2 regions of the Mesorhizobium sp. M0904 genome follow, and region 1 is predicted to be linked to the other one. Evidence: riboswitches for the same ligand, from Rfam matches in the RefSeq annotation. Region 1 holds a riboswitch; the other holds the start of a gene.
The links. Region 1 has a riboswitch for thiamine pyrophosphate ahead of thiB (thiamine ABC transporter substrate binding subunit). Riboswitches for the same ligand answer to the same signal wherever they lie in the genome.

Region 1 (7,189 bases):
CGGGCGCGCCGAACTGGCGGGCGTGGCGCTGCGCGAGATCGATACGCTGCGGCGTGTTGGGGTGCGTCGCCAGGAAGTCGAGGCTGGCGTCGGTGGCGCCGCTGATCGAGCGGAAATCGGTATAGGCCGACATCGACTGCAGGAAGCGGCCGGCGGCGTAGGGGTCGAAACCGGCTTCGCCGATCGACTTGATGCCGATGGCATCGGCCTCCAGCTCCTGATTGCGCGAGAACTGGGCCAGCCTCAGCTTGCCGCGGATCAGCGCCGCCTTGGCCGTCGGGTTGTCGCCGAGCACGTCCGAAACGACCTTGGTCGCCAACCCCTCTTCGGCTTCCAGCTGCTGGCGCTGCAGACCATGATTGGCCGTAACGTGGCCCATCTCATGCGCAATGACGGCGGCAAGCTCGGCTGAATCGTTGGCCAACGCCAGCAGGCCGCGGGTGATGTAGAGATAGCCGCCCGGCAGCGCGAAGGCATTGACGTTGGGCGAGTTGAGGATGGTGATGCGGTAGGTCTGGGTCGGGTTGGCCGACACCACGGTCAGTCTGCCGACGACCTTGGCCACCATGCGCTCGAGCTTGGGGTCGGAATACTCGCCGCCATAGGTGGCGAGGATGCGCGGGTGCTGCGCCTTCGCCAGTTCGGCGAGCCTGCTGTTAGCGGCGACATTGTCGACCGTAATCGGCTTGTCGGAGGGCTGGAAGCCCGATTCCTGCACGTCGGGAGGCGTGAACATCTGGCAGCTTGCCAGCGCCACGGCAAGACCGGCCAGCGCAAGAAAGCGCGCCAGCGGTTTCAGCCTCCGATTGTCGATGCCGGTCGGCAGGTCGGCTTCCTTTCAAGTCCTGGGACGTGACCGCGAAAATCGGGCGCGATTTCCGGAAAGCATCACGCGCAAAATCAAGTTCTACGGCGTCCTTCGTGCGTCCGACAGATACGAGGCAGCAAGGGCAAATCACGGTCTAAGCCGGACCAGTTCCTGGCGGACCTAGCCACACTACCTCGACCATGGCAAGCAAGCGCCGCTTCGCCTTCCGCCGGTTTGACCATAAATTATGTCCGCTTCCGGGCAACATCTCGTGATCCAGTCGCAAACGGACCCGAGCCGATATAGCGTCGGAATGCCTCCGGTCCAGCCCCAACGAAAAAATCGGCGGCGGTGCCGGTCGCGGCAACCGTGCCACCGTCCAGGAAAACCATGTTTTGGCCGATACGGCGCGCATCGTCCGGCTGGTGCGTGACGAATAGCACCGTCATGCGCTGCTCCGAATGGACGTCGGCCACCAGGTCGAGCATGTCGTCGCGCAGTGCCGGTCCGAGCGAAGCGAACGGCTCGTCAAGCAACAGCACCGGCCGGTCGCGCACTAAAACCCGGGCGAGCGCGACGCGCTGCCGCTCGCCGCCGGAGAGTTCGCGCGGCAGTCGGCTTTCCTTGCAGGCAAGGCCGACGCGCTTCAGCGCTGCGGCGATTGCGGCGCGGTCAGCCTCGCTCAGCCTGAGCGAAGGCGAGCGGCCGAGCCCGACATTCTGCTCGAGGGACAGATGGGCAAACAGGTTGTTTTCCTGGAACACCATCGATACCGGCCGCGCTGATGGCGGCGCAGTGCTGACGTCGGCGCCGCCGATGAGCACGCGGCCTGACCGTGGCGCTTCGAAACCGGCCACCAGATTGAGCAGTGTCGACTTTCCCGAACCGCTCGGCCCCATGATGGCGGTGATTTCCGACGCCGGGAAATCGACATCGAATATAAGCGGCGTTTCACCATAGCTGAACGAGACATTATCGAGCCGCACGGCCGCGCCTTTTTCCACCGAAATGGACCGTTCCGGGCTGATCGGCATCATGATTTCTCCCTCCTTCCCATCCAGTCCGCGGTCAGCACCAGCGCCAGGCAGACAAGGCCGAGCAGCAGCGCCAGCCCGGCCGCATCCTCGGTGCGGTAACTGCCCATGCGGGCCAGCAGCAGGTAGGGCAAGGTTTGCACGGAATCGCTGCCGAACAGCGCAATGACGCCAAGATCGCCGAGCGACAGCGCCATGGCGAAAGCGAAGCCGGTGGCGAGCGGCCGCCGCAGCGACGGCCAGTCGACCAGCCGCAACCGGTTCCAGGCCGAGATGCCAAGCTGTGCGCAAAGCCGTTCGTGGCGTTCGCTCGCCGCGTCATAGGCAGGGCGGATGGCGCGGATGGCGAACGGCATCGCCATCACCGCATTGACCGCAACGACCATGACAGGGGCGATCGCAAAGACATCGCTGACGGTGCGCAGGAGCAGGAACCAGCCGGCGCCGATGACGATGGGCGGCACCACCAGGACGAACCCCGCACCGGTGTCGGCCAGATGTTCGAGCACCGTCCGCCGGCCTGTCCGCCGGGTGAGCGCCAGCGCCCGGCGCGCCATGACCAGCGACAGCGACAGCGCCAGGGAGAGCAGCGCCGATAAGACGGACAGCACGGCACTGGTCGCCGTCGCTTGCCGCACCGCGCTCTCGCCGGCAAGGCGGCCGAGATCGGCGCCAAGCCCGGCCGCCAGCGTGGCCGCCATCGGCCCGGCGACAAATAGCAGTGCCAGCCCGATCACCAGCGCGTTCAGCACGGTCTCGGCCGCACCGGCTAAAAAATACCGGCGCGGCGCCACCGGCAGATTGGCGTCGCCGGTCATATTGGCGCCAAGCCGCGTCAAGGCCAGCACGACCACGAAGGTCAGGGCAATCTGCAGCAGGGTCAGCGTCACAGCCCGCGCCGGGTCGAAGTCGAAACGCAGCGCCTGGTAGATGGCAACCTCCAGCGTCGTCGCGCTGGGTCCGCCGCCGAGCGTAAGCACGATGGTGAAGGAGGTGATGCACAGCATGAAAACGAGCCCGGCAACGCCCGGCAAGGCCGCACGCAGCGGCGGCCATTCGATCAGCCGGAAGGCCGGCGCAGCACCCATGCCAAGCTGGCTCGCCAGCCGCCATTGGTCGGCCGGCACGATCTGCAACGCCTCCAGGAACAGCCGCGTCGCCAGCGGCAGGTTGAAGAAGACATGGGCGACGAGTATGCCCGACAGGCCATAGATGCCGGGCCAGCTCTGGCCGCCTAGCGCGCCCAGCGTGCCGGCAAAATAGCCGGCGCGGCCATAGAGTGCCAAGACACCGAGTGCGGCAACAATGGCCGGCAGCGCCAGTGGCACGGCGAAAAGCTGCAGGATAAAGCCTCGCCCGAAAAACTGTGGATGCCGCGACAGGGCACGCGCGACGAACAGCGCTGGCGCGACGGAGAGCAGGGTCGACAACAGAGCCTGCCAGAGCGTGAAACGGACGATACGCAAGAGATACGAATCGAAGGCGGAGACAACACCGGACGGGTCGCGCGTGGCTTCGACGACGAGCCCGGTGAATGCACCGCCGATCAGCAACGCGATGGCGGCGAGCGCGACGATGCCGGCGTTGACGCGGGAGTCAGATGATGGTGCGCGTTGCACGCTAGACCACCAGATTCGAGATTCTTAGTGAGGATTGCGTTCCTTCGCGCCCCCCTCTGTCCTGCCGGACATCTCCCCCACAAGGGGTGAGATTGGCAGTTTCAGCGCTCCGCTCATTCCAGCAACATCGGCGACTGGCGAAAGCCGCCGTGCCGTCCGATCTCCCCCCTTGTGGGGGAGATGTCCGGCAGGACAGAGGGGGGCGCCGTAGAGCGATCATCTTCGATCAATCGGCCAAAGCTACTTGCTCATCGCCGCAAGCCACTCATCGACCCAGGCCTTGCGGTGGGCCGCGACTTCCTCCGGGCTGAACAGCAAGGTTTTGGTCGGTTTGACAAGCTTGTCGAACGCCGGATTGAGCGGCTTGTCGGTCTTGCCGGCCGGGAACATCCAGTTGGTTTCGGGAATGACATCCTGGAATTTCGGTCCGGTCATGAAGGCGATGAACTTTTCCGCCAGCGGGTTCTTCGCGCCCTTGGTGGTGATCCCCGCAACTTCGATCTGCAGGTATTCGCCTTCCTCGAAGGACGCCGCCTGGTAGCGCTCGGTGTTTTCGGCGACCATGTGGTAGGCCGGCGACGTGGTATACGACAGCACCATCGGCGCCTCGCCCTTGGTGAACAGGCCGTAGGCCTCGCTCCAGCCTGGCGTCACCGTCAGCACCTTTGCCTTGAGCTTGGCCCAGGCTTCGGGCGCCTTGTCGCCATAGACCGACTTGACCCACAACAGCAGGCCAAGGCCCGGCGTCGAGGTGCGCGGGTCCTGGATGACGATCTTCTCTCCGGCATCGCCCTCGACCAATTCCCTGAGGCTCTTCGGCGGGTTCTTCAGTTTTTCGGTATCGTAGACGACGGCGAAATAGCCATAGTCGAACGGCACGAAAGTATCGTCGCGCCAGCCGCCCGGCACGCTGACATCCGATATGGCGCCATGCGGCGAAAACAGGCCGGTTGCCTTGGCGTCGGCGGTTAAATTGGTATCGAGGCCAAGCACGATATCGGCCTTGGTGGCGGCCCCTTCCAGCTTCACACGGTTGAGCAGCGCCACGCCGTCAGCGACCGAGACGAATTCGACGACGCAGCTGCACTCGGCCTCGAAGGCCTTCTTCACCGCCGGTCCCGGACCCCAATCGGCGGTGAAGCTTTCATAGGTATAGACGGTCAGTCTATCCTGTGCCGATGCCTGCCCTGGCAGGGCGAGCGCGGATGCCGCAAGCAGGACAATCGGGACAAGAGAGTGGAAAAAACTGCGCATCGGCGCCTCCTTCGTTCGCATTGAAAGGAATTGAGGCGCCGGGCTGTCCGAAGCGTCTAATCCCTCCGCCGGTACAAACCGGATCAGGTTCAGCGGGTTGGCAGTCTTGCCTCTCAGCCGGTCCGCGAAGATCGCGTCCGGCACCCCGTTAGAGCGTTTCGACACATAGGCCCGGCCGAAGTGCCGCGCAAGCGGAAGTTTGCCGGGCATCCAAAGCCCAGCCTTCCGTTTCGTCTGCCGTTTCATCTTCCGTTTCATTCTTCCGTTTCTGGGGCAGGGCTGGTAAGGGCCACGAGATATGAGCAAATTCACCATCCTGCTTGGCGGCGATCTCATCCGCACGCCGCTGCTCGACCGCCAGGTCGAAGGCTCGCGCGTCATCGCTGCCGATGCCGGCATCGGCCATGCCCGTATGCTGGGCCTGAGGCCGGAACTCTGGGTCGGCGATTTCGATTCCGTGCCTGCCGAGTTGCCGGAGGATCTGGCCGCCGTGCCACGGCAGGTGTTTCCCGCCGAAAAGGACAAGACCGACGGTGAACTCGCTATCGCCGCCGCACTCGAACGCGGTGCGACCAGCCTTGTGCTCGCAGGCGCTTTCGGCGGCAAACGCACCGACCACATCTTCCTGCATCTGGCGCTGAGCGTCCGGCTGGCGGAAGGCGGGACGGACGTGCTTTTGACCAGCGGCGCACAGGAAGGCATTCCCTTGCTGCCCGGAAAGACTGGCTTCGACTATGCCGACGGCACGCTGTTTTCGGTGCTCGGCTTCTCCGATCTCGCCGGCCTGAGCGTCACCGGTGCCAAATGGCCGCTCGACCATGTCGAGGTTGCGTTCGGCTCGTCGCTGACCATTTCCAACGAGGTCAGGGGCCGGTTGGAAATCGCGCTGGCCAGCGGCCGCGCGCTGCTGCTCGCGCATCCTTTTCCCTTACCTGAAAGCTGACATGGCACCGCCGCTTCTCAATCTCGATGGGATAAAGCTGACCTTTGGCGGCACGCCGCTGCTCGACGGTGCCGCCCTGACGGCCTCAGCTGGCGACAAGATCGCCTTGGTCGGCCGAAACGGTTCGGGCAAGTCGACGCTCCTCAAGATCGCCGCCGGGCTGATCGAGCCGCAGGACGGCGAAGTCTTCCGCCAGCCTTCGGCAACCGTGCGCTACTTGCCGCAAATGCCCGACATGGAAGGTTTTGCGACCGTCCGCGCCTATGTCGAGGCGGGGCTCGGGCCCGCCGACGATCCCTATCGCGCCACCTATCTGATGGAGCATCTCGGCCTGACCGGCGAAGAACGGCCGAACGACCTCTCCGGCGGCGAGGCGAGGCGTGCGGCACTCGCCCGCGTCATGGCGCCGGAGCCCGACATTCTCCTCCTCGATGAGCCGACAAACCATCTTGACCTGTCGGTCATCGAATGGCTGGAGGAGGAGCTTGCCCGCACCTCCTCGGCACTGGTCGTCATCTCGCATGACCGCCGTTTTCTCGAGCGCGTGTCACGCGCCACAATCTGGCTCGACCGCGGGCAGACCCGCCGTCTCGACAAGGGCTTTGGCTATTTCGAGCAATGGCGCGACACGGTGCTGGAGGAGGAAGAGCGCGAGCAGCACAAGCTCGGTCGCCAGATCGTCCGCGAGGAGCACTGGCTGCGCTATGGCGTGACAGCGCGGCGCAAGCGCAACATGCGCCGGCTCGGTGAGTTGCAGACCATGCGCCAGCGCTTTCGCGGTCATCGCGGCGCCGAGGGTGCGGCGACGATGACAGCCAGCGACGCCGCCGAATCCGGCAAGCTGGTGATAGAGGCCAGGAACATCGAGAAGAGCTTTGGCGATCTGATCGTGGTCAAGGGATTTTCGACCCGCATCCAGCGCGGCGATCGCGTTGGCTTGGTCGGGCCGAACGGCGCTGGCAAGACGACGCTGTTGAAGATGCTGACCGGCGAATTGAAGCCGGACGCAGGCACGGTGCGGCTCGGCACCAATCTGGAGATCGCCACGCTCGACCAGAAGCGCGAGGCCGTCGATCCACAGGAGACACTGGCGCAGTATCTCACCGACGGTCGCGGCGAGAACCTGGTCATCAATGGCGAACAGCGCCACGTCGTCTCTTACATGAAAGACTTCCTGTTCAAGCCGGAACAGGCGCGCACGCCGGTGCGCGAGCTTTCGGGCGGCGAGCGGGCACGGCTGATTCTCGCCCGCGTTTTGGCGCGGCCGGCAAACCTGCTTGTGCTCGACGAGCCGACCAACGACCTCGATGTGGAGACGCTGGAGTTGCTGCAGGAACTGGTCGCCGGCTTTGCCGGCACGGTGATCCTGGTCAGCCACGATCGCGATTTCCTCGACCGCACCGTGACCAGCATCATCGCGCCGGATGGTGATGGCCGCTGGATCGAATATGCCGGCGGCTATTCCGACATGCTGGCGCAGCGCGGCGGCACCAGGCTGGACGACCGCAAGGCGCGGCCGAAGGCAGAGACC
Region 2 (7,189 bases), on a different contig from region 1:
CGACAGATTATGAGGACGCGGACTTCTGGCTCCACGCTATCCAGACAAGGAGCGCGTGATGTTCCGCATTACCAAAGAGTTCCACTTCTCGGCCTCGCATCAGCTCACCTCCTTGCCACCAGATCATCAGTGCGCGCGTCTACACGGCCACAACTACATCGTCGTAGTGGAGCTTTCAGGTGGCGAACTGGACGAACATGGCTTTGTGCGCGACTACCAAGACCTGGCGGCGCTCAAGCACTACATCGACGGGACGTTCGACCATCGCCATCTTAACGACGTCCTGGGGCATGACCGTGTCACGGCGGAATGTCTGGCCAGGCACTTCCACGACTGGTGCAAGGTGCGGCTACCACAAACCTCCGCCGTGCGGGTGAGCGAGACGCCGAAAACCTGGGCGGAATACCGGCCATGACGTGCGCAATGCATCCCGGAATTCGCGTCAGCGAGATTTTTGGGCCGACCATTCAGGGCGAAGGCATGCTGATCGGCTTGCCGACGGTGTTCGTAAGAACGGGCGGGTGCGATTATCGCTGTTCCTGGTGCGACAGCCTGTATGCGGTGGACAGTCGCTTCCGCCATGATTGGGAGATGATGTCTGCCGACGCGGTGTGGCAAAAGGTCATTGCGCTTTCCGGCGGCCAGCCCGTGATGGTGTCGCTGTCGGGCGGCAATCCGGCCATCCAGCCGCTTGGCCAGCTGATCAACCGCGGGCATGGTGAGGGCTACCGCTTTGCATTGGAAACCCAAGGATCGGTGTCCAAGCAATGGTTCGCGGATCTCGACGTGCTTGTGCTCAGCCCCAAGCCGCCCTCAAGCGGAATGACGACGGATTGGGCCGCATTCGACGCCTGCATCGAGGCGGCGCAGGATAAGCCGCAGATGGCGCTCAAGCTCGTCGTCTTCGACGATGACGACTATGCCTATGCCAAGGACGCTGCGGCGCGCTATCCGCAATTGCCCGTCTATCTCCAGCCCGGCAATCACACGCCGCCGCGTCCCGGTAACGAAGACGCGTTGATCGACATGGCCGGTGTGATGAAACGCATGGAATGGCTGGTCGAAAAGGTGACCCGCGACAGGTGGTTCGAGGCGCGTGTACTGCCGCAGCTTCATGTTCTGCTGTGGGGAAACAAACGGGGCGTCTAGCCCACGCGGAAGGATTGCCGATGACGAGCAAGACAGACATCTAAAGCAAACTCACCCAATCGGGCGATAGCAACGTCGGTTCGGCAAGCCCGAAAATGCCGTGCTGGAAAAGGTTCCGAATCCGCATGGGCTGGCCTTATTGTGGGCGCTTCAGCGCTCCTCTGGGGCGTGACTTGCTCTCGATACGTGCGCGCGCTTCCGCTGGGTTTGAGTGGTCGCCGATCGCCGCCATGGGCCAAATGCGCTTGACAAAATAGCGTCGGCTTGTTCAACGTAAGTCATTCACCAGGGGAGTCCCGGCAAGGGGCTGAGATACTGCTGGCTTTCGCGGCGCAGTGACCCGTTGAACCTGATCCAGTTCATACTGGCGTAGGGACGGTGCAAGCGCTTTGCGGGAGTTTACGCCCGAGGTCCTGTTTCGGCAGGTCGACAGAAGCGTCTTTTCATCTTCCGGCACAGAACTGGGTCTCCAATGCACGAGCAAAGGAGCCTTAAGATGAATGCCCTCACCCCCGCCGTGTCGACGGGACCGCTGCCTGCCTCACGCAAAATCCACAAATCCGGTACCATCCACCCGCAGCTCAGGGTGCCGATGCGCGAAATCTCCGTCCATCCGACGGCCGGCGAACCGCCCGTCACCGTCTACGATCCGTCCGGCCCCTATACAGACCCGACTGTCGAAACCAGCATCGAAAATGGCCTTGCACGGCTTCGCCACGAATGGATTACGGCGCGGGGCGATGTCGAAGTCTATGACGGCCGCCATATCCGGCCGGAAGACAATGGATTTGCGGTGGGCGAACGCCTGACACCGGAATTTCCCATCCGCCACCGACCGCTCAGAGCCAAAGCAGGCAAGGCGGTGACGCAGCTTGCCTATGCACGCGCCGGCATCATCACACCCGAAATGGAGTTCGTCGCCATTCGCGAGAACCTTGGTCGCGAGATCCTGCACGGCAAGCTTGAGCGCGACGGCGAGGCTTTCGGCGCGACGCTGCCCGATTTCGTCACGCCCGAATTCGTCCGCGACGAGGTGGCGCGCGGACGGGCGATCATTCCCGCCAACATCAACCATCCCGAAAGCGAGCCGATGATCATCGGCCGCAATTTCCTGGTGAAGATCAACGCCAATATCGGCAACTCCGCTGTCACCTCCTCGATGGCCGAAGAGGTCGAAAAGATGGTCTGGGCGATCCGCTGGGGCGCCGATACGGTGATGGACCTGTCGACCGGCCGCAATATCCACAACATCCGCGACTGGATCGTCCGCAATGCGCCGGTGCCGATCGGCACGGTGCCGCTCTACCAGGCGCTCGAGAAGGTTGGCGGCATTGCCGAGGATCTGACCTGGGAGGTGTACCGCGACACGCTGATCGAACAGGCCGAACAGGGCATTGACTATTTCACCATCCACGCCGGCGTGCGGCTGCCTTACATCCCGCTGACCGTCGACCGGGTCACTGGCATCGTCTCGCGCGGCGGCTCGATCATGGCCAAATGGTGCCTGCACCATCACCGGGAAAGCTTCCTTTACGAGCATTTCGCCGAAATCTGCGACATCTGCCGCGCCTATGATGTGTCCTTCTCGCTCGGTGACGGCCTTCGTCCCGGCTCGATCGCCGATGCCAACGACGCCGCGCAATTCGCCGAGCTGGAAACGCTCGGCGAGCTGACCAAGATCGCCTGGGCGAAAGATTGCCAGGTGATGATCGAGGGGCCCGGCCACGTGCCGATGCACAAGATCAAGCAGAACATGGACAAGCAGCTCGCGGTCTGCGGCGAAGCGCCGTTCTATACGCTTGGACCGCTCACCACCGACATCGCGCCGGGCTACGATCACATCACCTCCGGCATCGGTGCGGCGATGATCGGCTGGTTCGGCACCGCCATGCTCTGCTACGTCACGCCGAAGGAACATCTCGGCCTTCCCGATCGCAACGACGTCAAGACCGGCGTGATCACCTACAAGATCGCGGCGCATGCCGCCGACCTGGCGAAGGGTCACCCGGCGGCGAAGATCCGCGACGACGCGCTGTCGCGGGCCAGATTCGAGTTCCGCTGGGAGGACCAGTTCAACCTGTCGCTCGATCCCGAAACAGCGCGGTCCTTCCACGACCAGACCTTGCCCAAGGAGGCGCACAAGCTGGCGCATTTCTGCTCGATGTGCGGACCGAAATTCTGCTCGATGCGAATTTCCCACGACATCCGCGCCGAAGCGCAGAAGGAGGGCATGGCGGCGATGGCGGCGAAATACCGCGAGGGCGGCGATCTCTACCTGCCGGCGGACGAGACCGGCGCACCGCTCATACCTCAGCCAGGTGAGCCATCATGAAGGTGCTGGTCAAAGGGGCCGGCGTTGCCGGCCTCACCGCCGCCTTCGAGCTCGCCGCACGCGGCGCGGCGGTTTCCGTTGCCGAGACAAGGCCTGGCCTTGGGGGCAATGCGTCGTGGTTCGCCGGCGGCATGTTGGCGCCATGGTGCGAGCGCGAAAGCGCCGAGCAGCCGGTGCTGGATCTCGGGCGCGGTGCCGCCGACTGGTGGGATGCCGCAACGCCCGGCCAGGTGACGCGGGCCGGAACGCTGGTCGTGGCCGCGCCGCGCGATGCTGGCGAGCTCGACCGGTTCGCCAGCCGCACGTCGGGCCATCGGCACGTCGAGGAAGATGAAATTGCCTTGCTGGAGCCCGACCTCGCCGGCCGCTTCCGCCGTGGATTGCTCTTCCCCGATGAGGCCCATCTCGACCCGCGCCAGGCTATGGCGGAACTTCATGACAAGCTGGCGGCGATGGGCGTCGAATTCCGCTTCGATGCCGATGCCCGGCATGTTTGCGGTTTCGATGGTCAGCTCGACTGCACCGGAATGGCAGCAGCCGATAATAGGCTGCGCGGCGTTCGCGGCGAGATGCTGATCCTGCGCACGCCTGATATCTCGCTGTCGCGCCCGGTCAGGCTGCTGCATCCGCGCTTTCCACTCTATGCAGTGCCGCGCACCGACCACCGTTTCATGATCGGCGCGACGATGATTGAAAGCCAGTCCGCCGGACCAGTCACGGCTCGCTCCATGATGGAGCTGCTGGGTGCTGCCTATGTCGTCCATCCGGCCTTTGGCGAGGCAGAGATTGTTGAAACCGGTGTCGGCGTCCGCCCAGCCTTTCTCGACAATTTGCCGCGCGTCGAAACGAACGGTGAGATCATCGCGATCAACGGGCTCTATCGTCACGGTTTTCTCCTCGCCCCCGCCATGGCGCGCCAGGCTGCCGACCTGGTTTTCAGTCAAGACAGAAGCAAGGAGCTTGCTCATGAAACTGATGGTCAACGGCGAAGCGCATGAGGTTGCCGCCACCACGCTGGCCGAGCTGCTTGCCGCGCTTGACTATGAGGGCGATTGGCTCGCGACCGCCGTCAACAACGACCTCGTGCACAAAGCCAGCCGGGCGGAATTCCAATTGAACGACGGCGACCGGATCGAAATCCTCTCGCCCATGCAGGGAGGCTAGCCATGTTCGATCTTCTCGGGACGACGCTTCCCTCCCGCCTGCTTCTCGGCACGGCTCAATATCCTTCGCCGGCTATCCTTTCCGATGCGGTCCAGGCATCGGGCACGTCGGTGGTGACCGTGTCCCTGCGGCGTGAAATGGCCGGCGGCAGGGACGGCGAAAAATTCTGGTCGTTGATCCGCTCGCTCGGCGTCAGAATCCTGCCCAACACTGCTGGCTGCCACTCCGTCAAGGAAGCGGTCACGACTGCGAAAATGGCGCGCGAAGTCTTCGGTACGAGCTGGGTCAAGCTCGAAGTGATCGGCAACCACGACACCCTGCAGCCGGATGTGTTCGGTCTGGTCGAAGCCGCCCGCATCCTGTGCGAGGACGGTTTTGCTGTATTCCCCTATACTACCGACGACCTTGTCGTTGCCGAGCGGCTGCTTGCGGCGGGCTGCAAGGTCTTGATGCCGTGGTGCGCGCCGATCGGTTCCGCTCTCGGACCGATCAACATCACGGCGCTGCGCTCGATGCGCGGACATTTCCCAGGCGTTCCGCTGATCGTGGATGCGGGGCTCGGACGGCCGTCGCACGCGGCAACCGTCATGGAGCTCGGCTTTGACGCCGTACTCCTGAACACCGCGGTCGCCAAGGCGGCCGATCCGGTCGGCATGGCGCGTGCGTTCGGCAAGGCGGTCGAGGCCGGTCGTGAAGCTTTCAACTCGGGAATGCTCGAACCGCGCGACGTCGCCGTGCCGTCGACGCCGACAATTGGCAGGGCAGTTTTTTCATGAAGCTCGACCCCTTCTACCTGATCGTCGACAGCGCCGCCTGGATCGAACGGCTGGTGCCGCTTGGCGTCAAGCTGGTTCAGTTGCGCATCAAGGATAGGGACGAGGCCACGTTGCGGACGGAAATCCGCCGCGCGAACGGCGTCTGCGCGGTCCATGGTTGCCAACTGATCGTCAACGACCATTGGCGCACGGCAATCGAGGAAGGCTGCGACTTCGTCCATCTCGGCCAAGAGGATTTGGCTGCGGCCGACCTGCTGGCGATTAAGTACGCCGGATTGAAGCTCGGGCTCAGCACGCACGATCATCTCGAACTGGAAACGGCTATCGCTGCCGAGCCCGACTATATCGCGCTCGGCCCCATCTATCCCACCATCCTGAAGCAGATGAAATGGGCGCCGCAAGGGCTCGAACGGATCAGCGAGTGGAAGCGCCGGGTCGCACCGATCCCATTGGTCGCAATAGGCGGCCTCAACCCCGACCGGCTCGACGGTGTCTTCGAGGCTGGTGCGGACAGCGCGGCGGTGGTCACCGACATCACGTTGAATGCCGATCCCGAAGCGCGCACGCGAGAATGGATCGAAAAGACAGACCGATGGCGCTGAGGCGAGAACCGCATGTGCTTGTCGTCGGTGGGTCGGACTCCAGCGGGGGTGCCGGAATTGCGCGCGACATCGAGACGATCTCTTCTATTGGCGTGCGCACCTGCCTTGCTGTCACCGCGCTAACGGTGCAGACTCACGAAGCCGTCACGGAAATCCATCATATGCAAGCCAGCCTGGTGGCGGATCAGATGTGCGCTGCGCTGCAGGCCAACCAGGTGGCGGCCATCAAGATCGGCATGCTCGCAACGGCCGAGATCGTCGTTGCCGTCGCGGCTGTGCTGCGCGAAAATCCGCAGGTTCCGGCAGTACTCGACCCCGTGCTGGCCTCGACGTCAGGCCGGGCGCTGCTGGAAGCAGGCGCCATCGCGGCCATGAAACGCGATCTACTCCCGCTTTGCCGCCTCGTCACACCCAATCTCATCGAACTGTCGATTCTAGCTGCGAAGCAAGCGACCGACGAGGACGGCGCAATCAGGCAAGGCAAGGAATTGCTGGCAGCCGGCGCGAAGGCCCTGCTGATCAAGGGCGGCCACGCGGCGGAACCCCGATCGACCGATATTCTGTTGTGCTCCGATCAAGAACCAATCCGCTTCGAGACACCCCGCCTTGCCGTATCGATGCGTGGGACGGGCTGCATGCTGGCCAGTGCGATTGCGGCGCATCTGGCGAATGCGAGCTCACTCGAAGACAGCGTGCGCAAAGGCAAGCTGTTTGTGTTCGAGAAGCTTCAAAAGAAATTTAGCCGGAGACATTGACGTTGCCTCAGCCAATCTTAATCGCGACCGCCCAACAATATCCAGCGCTCTGTCCGCGCATAGTTAGATGTCCGCCGTCCTTCTGCAAAGGCTCGAGAATGGCGATATCAATCCTGTCGCGCGGCATTTTTCGCGCTGCACCACCAAGGACCCACGGCGTTCAATGGTCGATGAGCGCTACGCACTTGATTTTACAGGGAAAATCGCCACAAAAAACATTTTAAGGCTTCGCCAACCATTGGGATCAATCGTGCGATTTTTGCACCTTGCGGCGTTCGACTGCGCGCCTTAGCCGTCTCGAAGAGTACCGTCATTGCTCCTCGTGCACCGGCGCCGGCCGGGGGTGCTACTACAATGACGTCCTAGCCTACAGCGGGCTGCGCCCGATCCGCCATTGATAGGGTGGTGGCG

Region 2: it holds a riboswitch for thiamine pyrophosphate, as region 1 does, so the genes downstream of both, thiC (phosphomethylpyrimidine synthase ThiC) here and thiB (thiamine ABC transporter substrate binding subunit) in region 1, are expected to answer to the same signal.

Annotation. Positions count from the first base shown of each region.
Region 1 covers NZ_JAMYOC010000007.1:52,251-59,439, forward strand. The annotation lists gene NKH80_RS09435 (M48 family metalloprotease) at 1-799, opposite strand, end outside; gene thiQ (thiamine ABC transporter ATP-binding protein) at 1,054-1,845, opposite strand; gene thiP (thiamine/thiamine pyrophosphate ABC transporter permease) at 1,842-3,461, opposite strand; gene thiB (thiamine ABC transporter substrate binding subunit) at 3,702-4,715, opposite strand; TPP riboswitch at 4,759-4,873, opposite strand; gene NKH80_RS09455 (thiamine diphosphokinase) at 5,014-5,658, shown strand; gene NKH80_RS09460 (ABC-F family ATP-binding cassette domain-containing protein) at 5,660-7,189, shown strand, end outside.
Region 2 covers NZ_JAMYOC010000013.1:50,387-57,575, forward strand. The annotation lists gene queC (7-cyano-7-deazaguanine synthase QueC) at 1-59, shown strand, start outside; gene queD (6-carboxytetrahydropterin synthase QueD) at 59-415, shown strand; gene queE (7-carboxy-7-deazaguanine synthase QueE) at 412-1,149, shown strand; TPP riboswitch at 1,427-1,543, shown strand; gene thiC (phosphomethylpyrimidine synthase ThiC) at 1,646-3,481, shown strand; gene thiO (glycine oxidase ThiO) at 3,478-4,479, shown strand; gene thiS (sulfur carrier protein ThiS) at 4,448-4,645, shown strand; gene NKH80_RS15490 (thiazole synthase) at 4,648-5,421, shown strand; gene NKH80_RS15495 (thiamine phosphate synthase) at 5,418-6,023, shown strand; gene NKH80_RS15500 (hydroxymethylpyrimidine/phosphomethylpyrimidine kinase) at 6,014-6,778, shown strand; gene NKH80_RS15505 (hypothetical protein) at 6,846-7,070, shown strand; gene NKH80_RS15510 (acyl-CoA dehydrogenase family protein) at 7,146-7,189, opposite strand, start outside.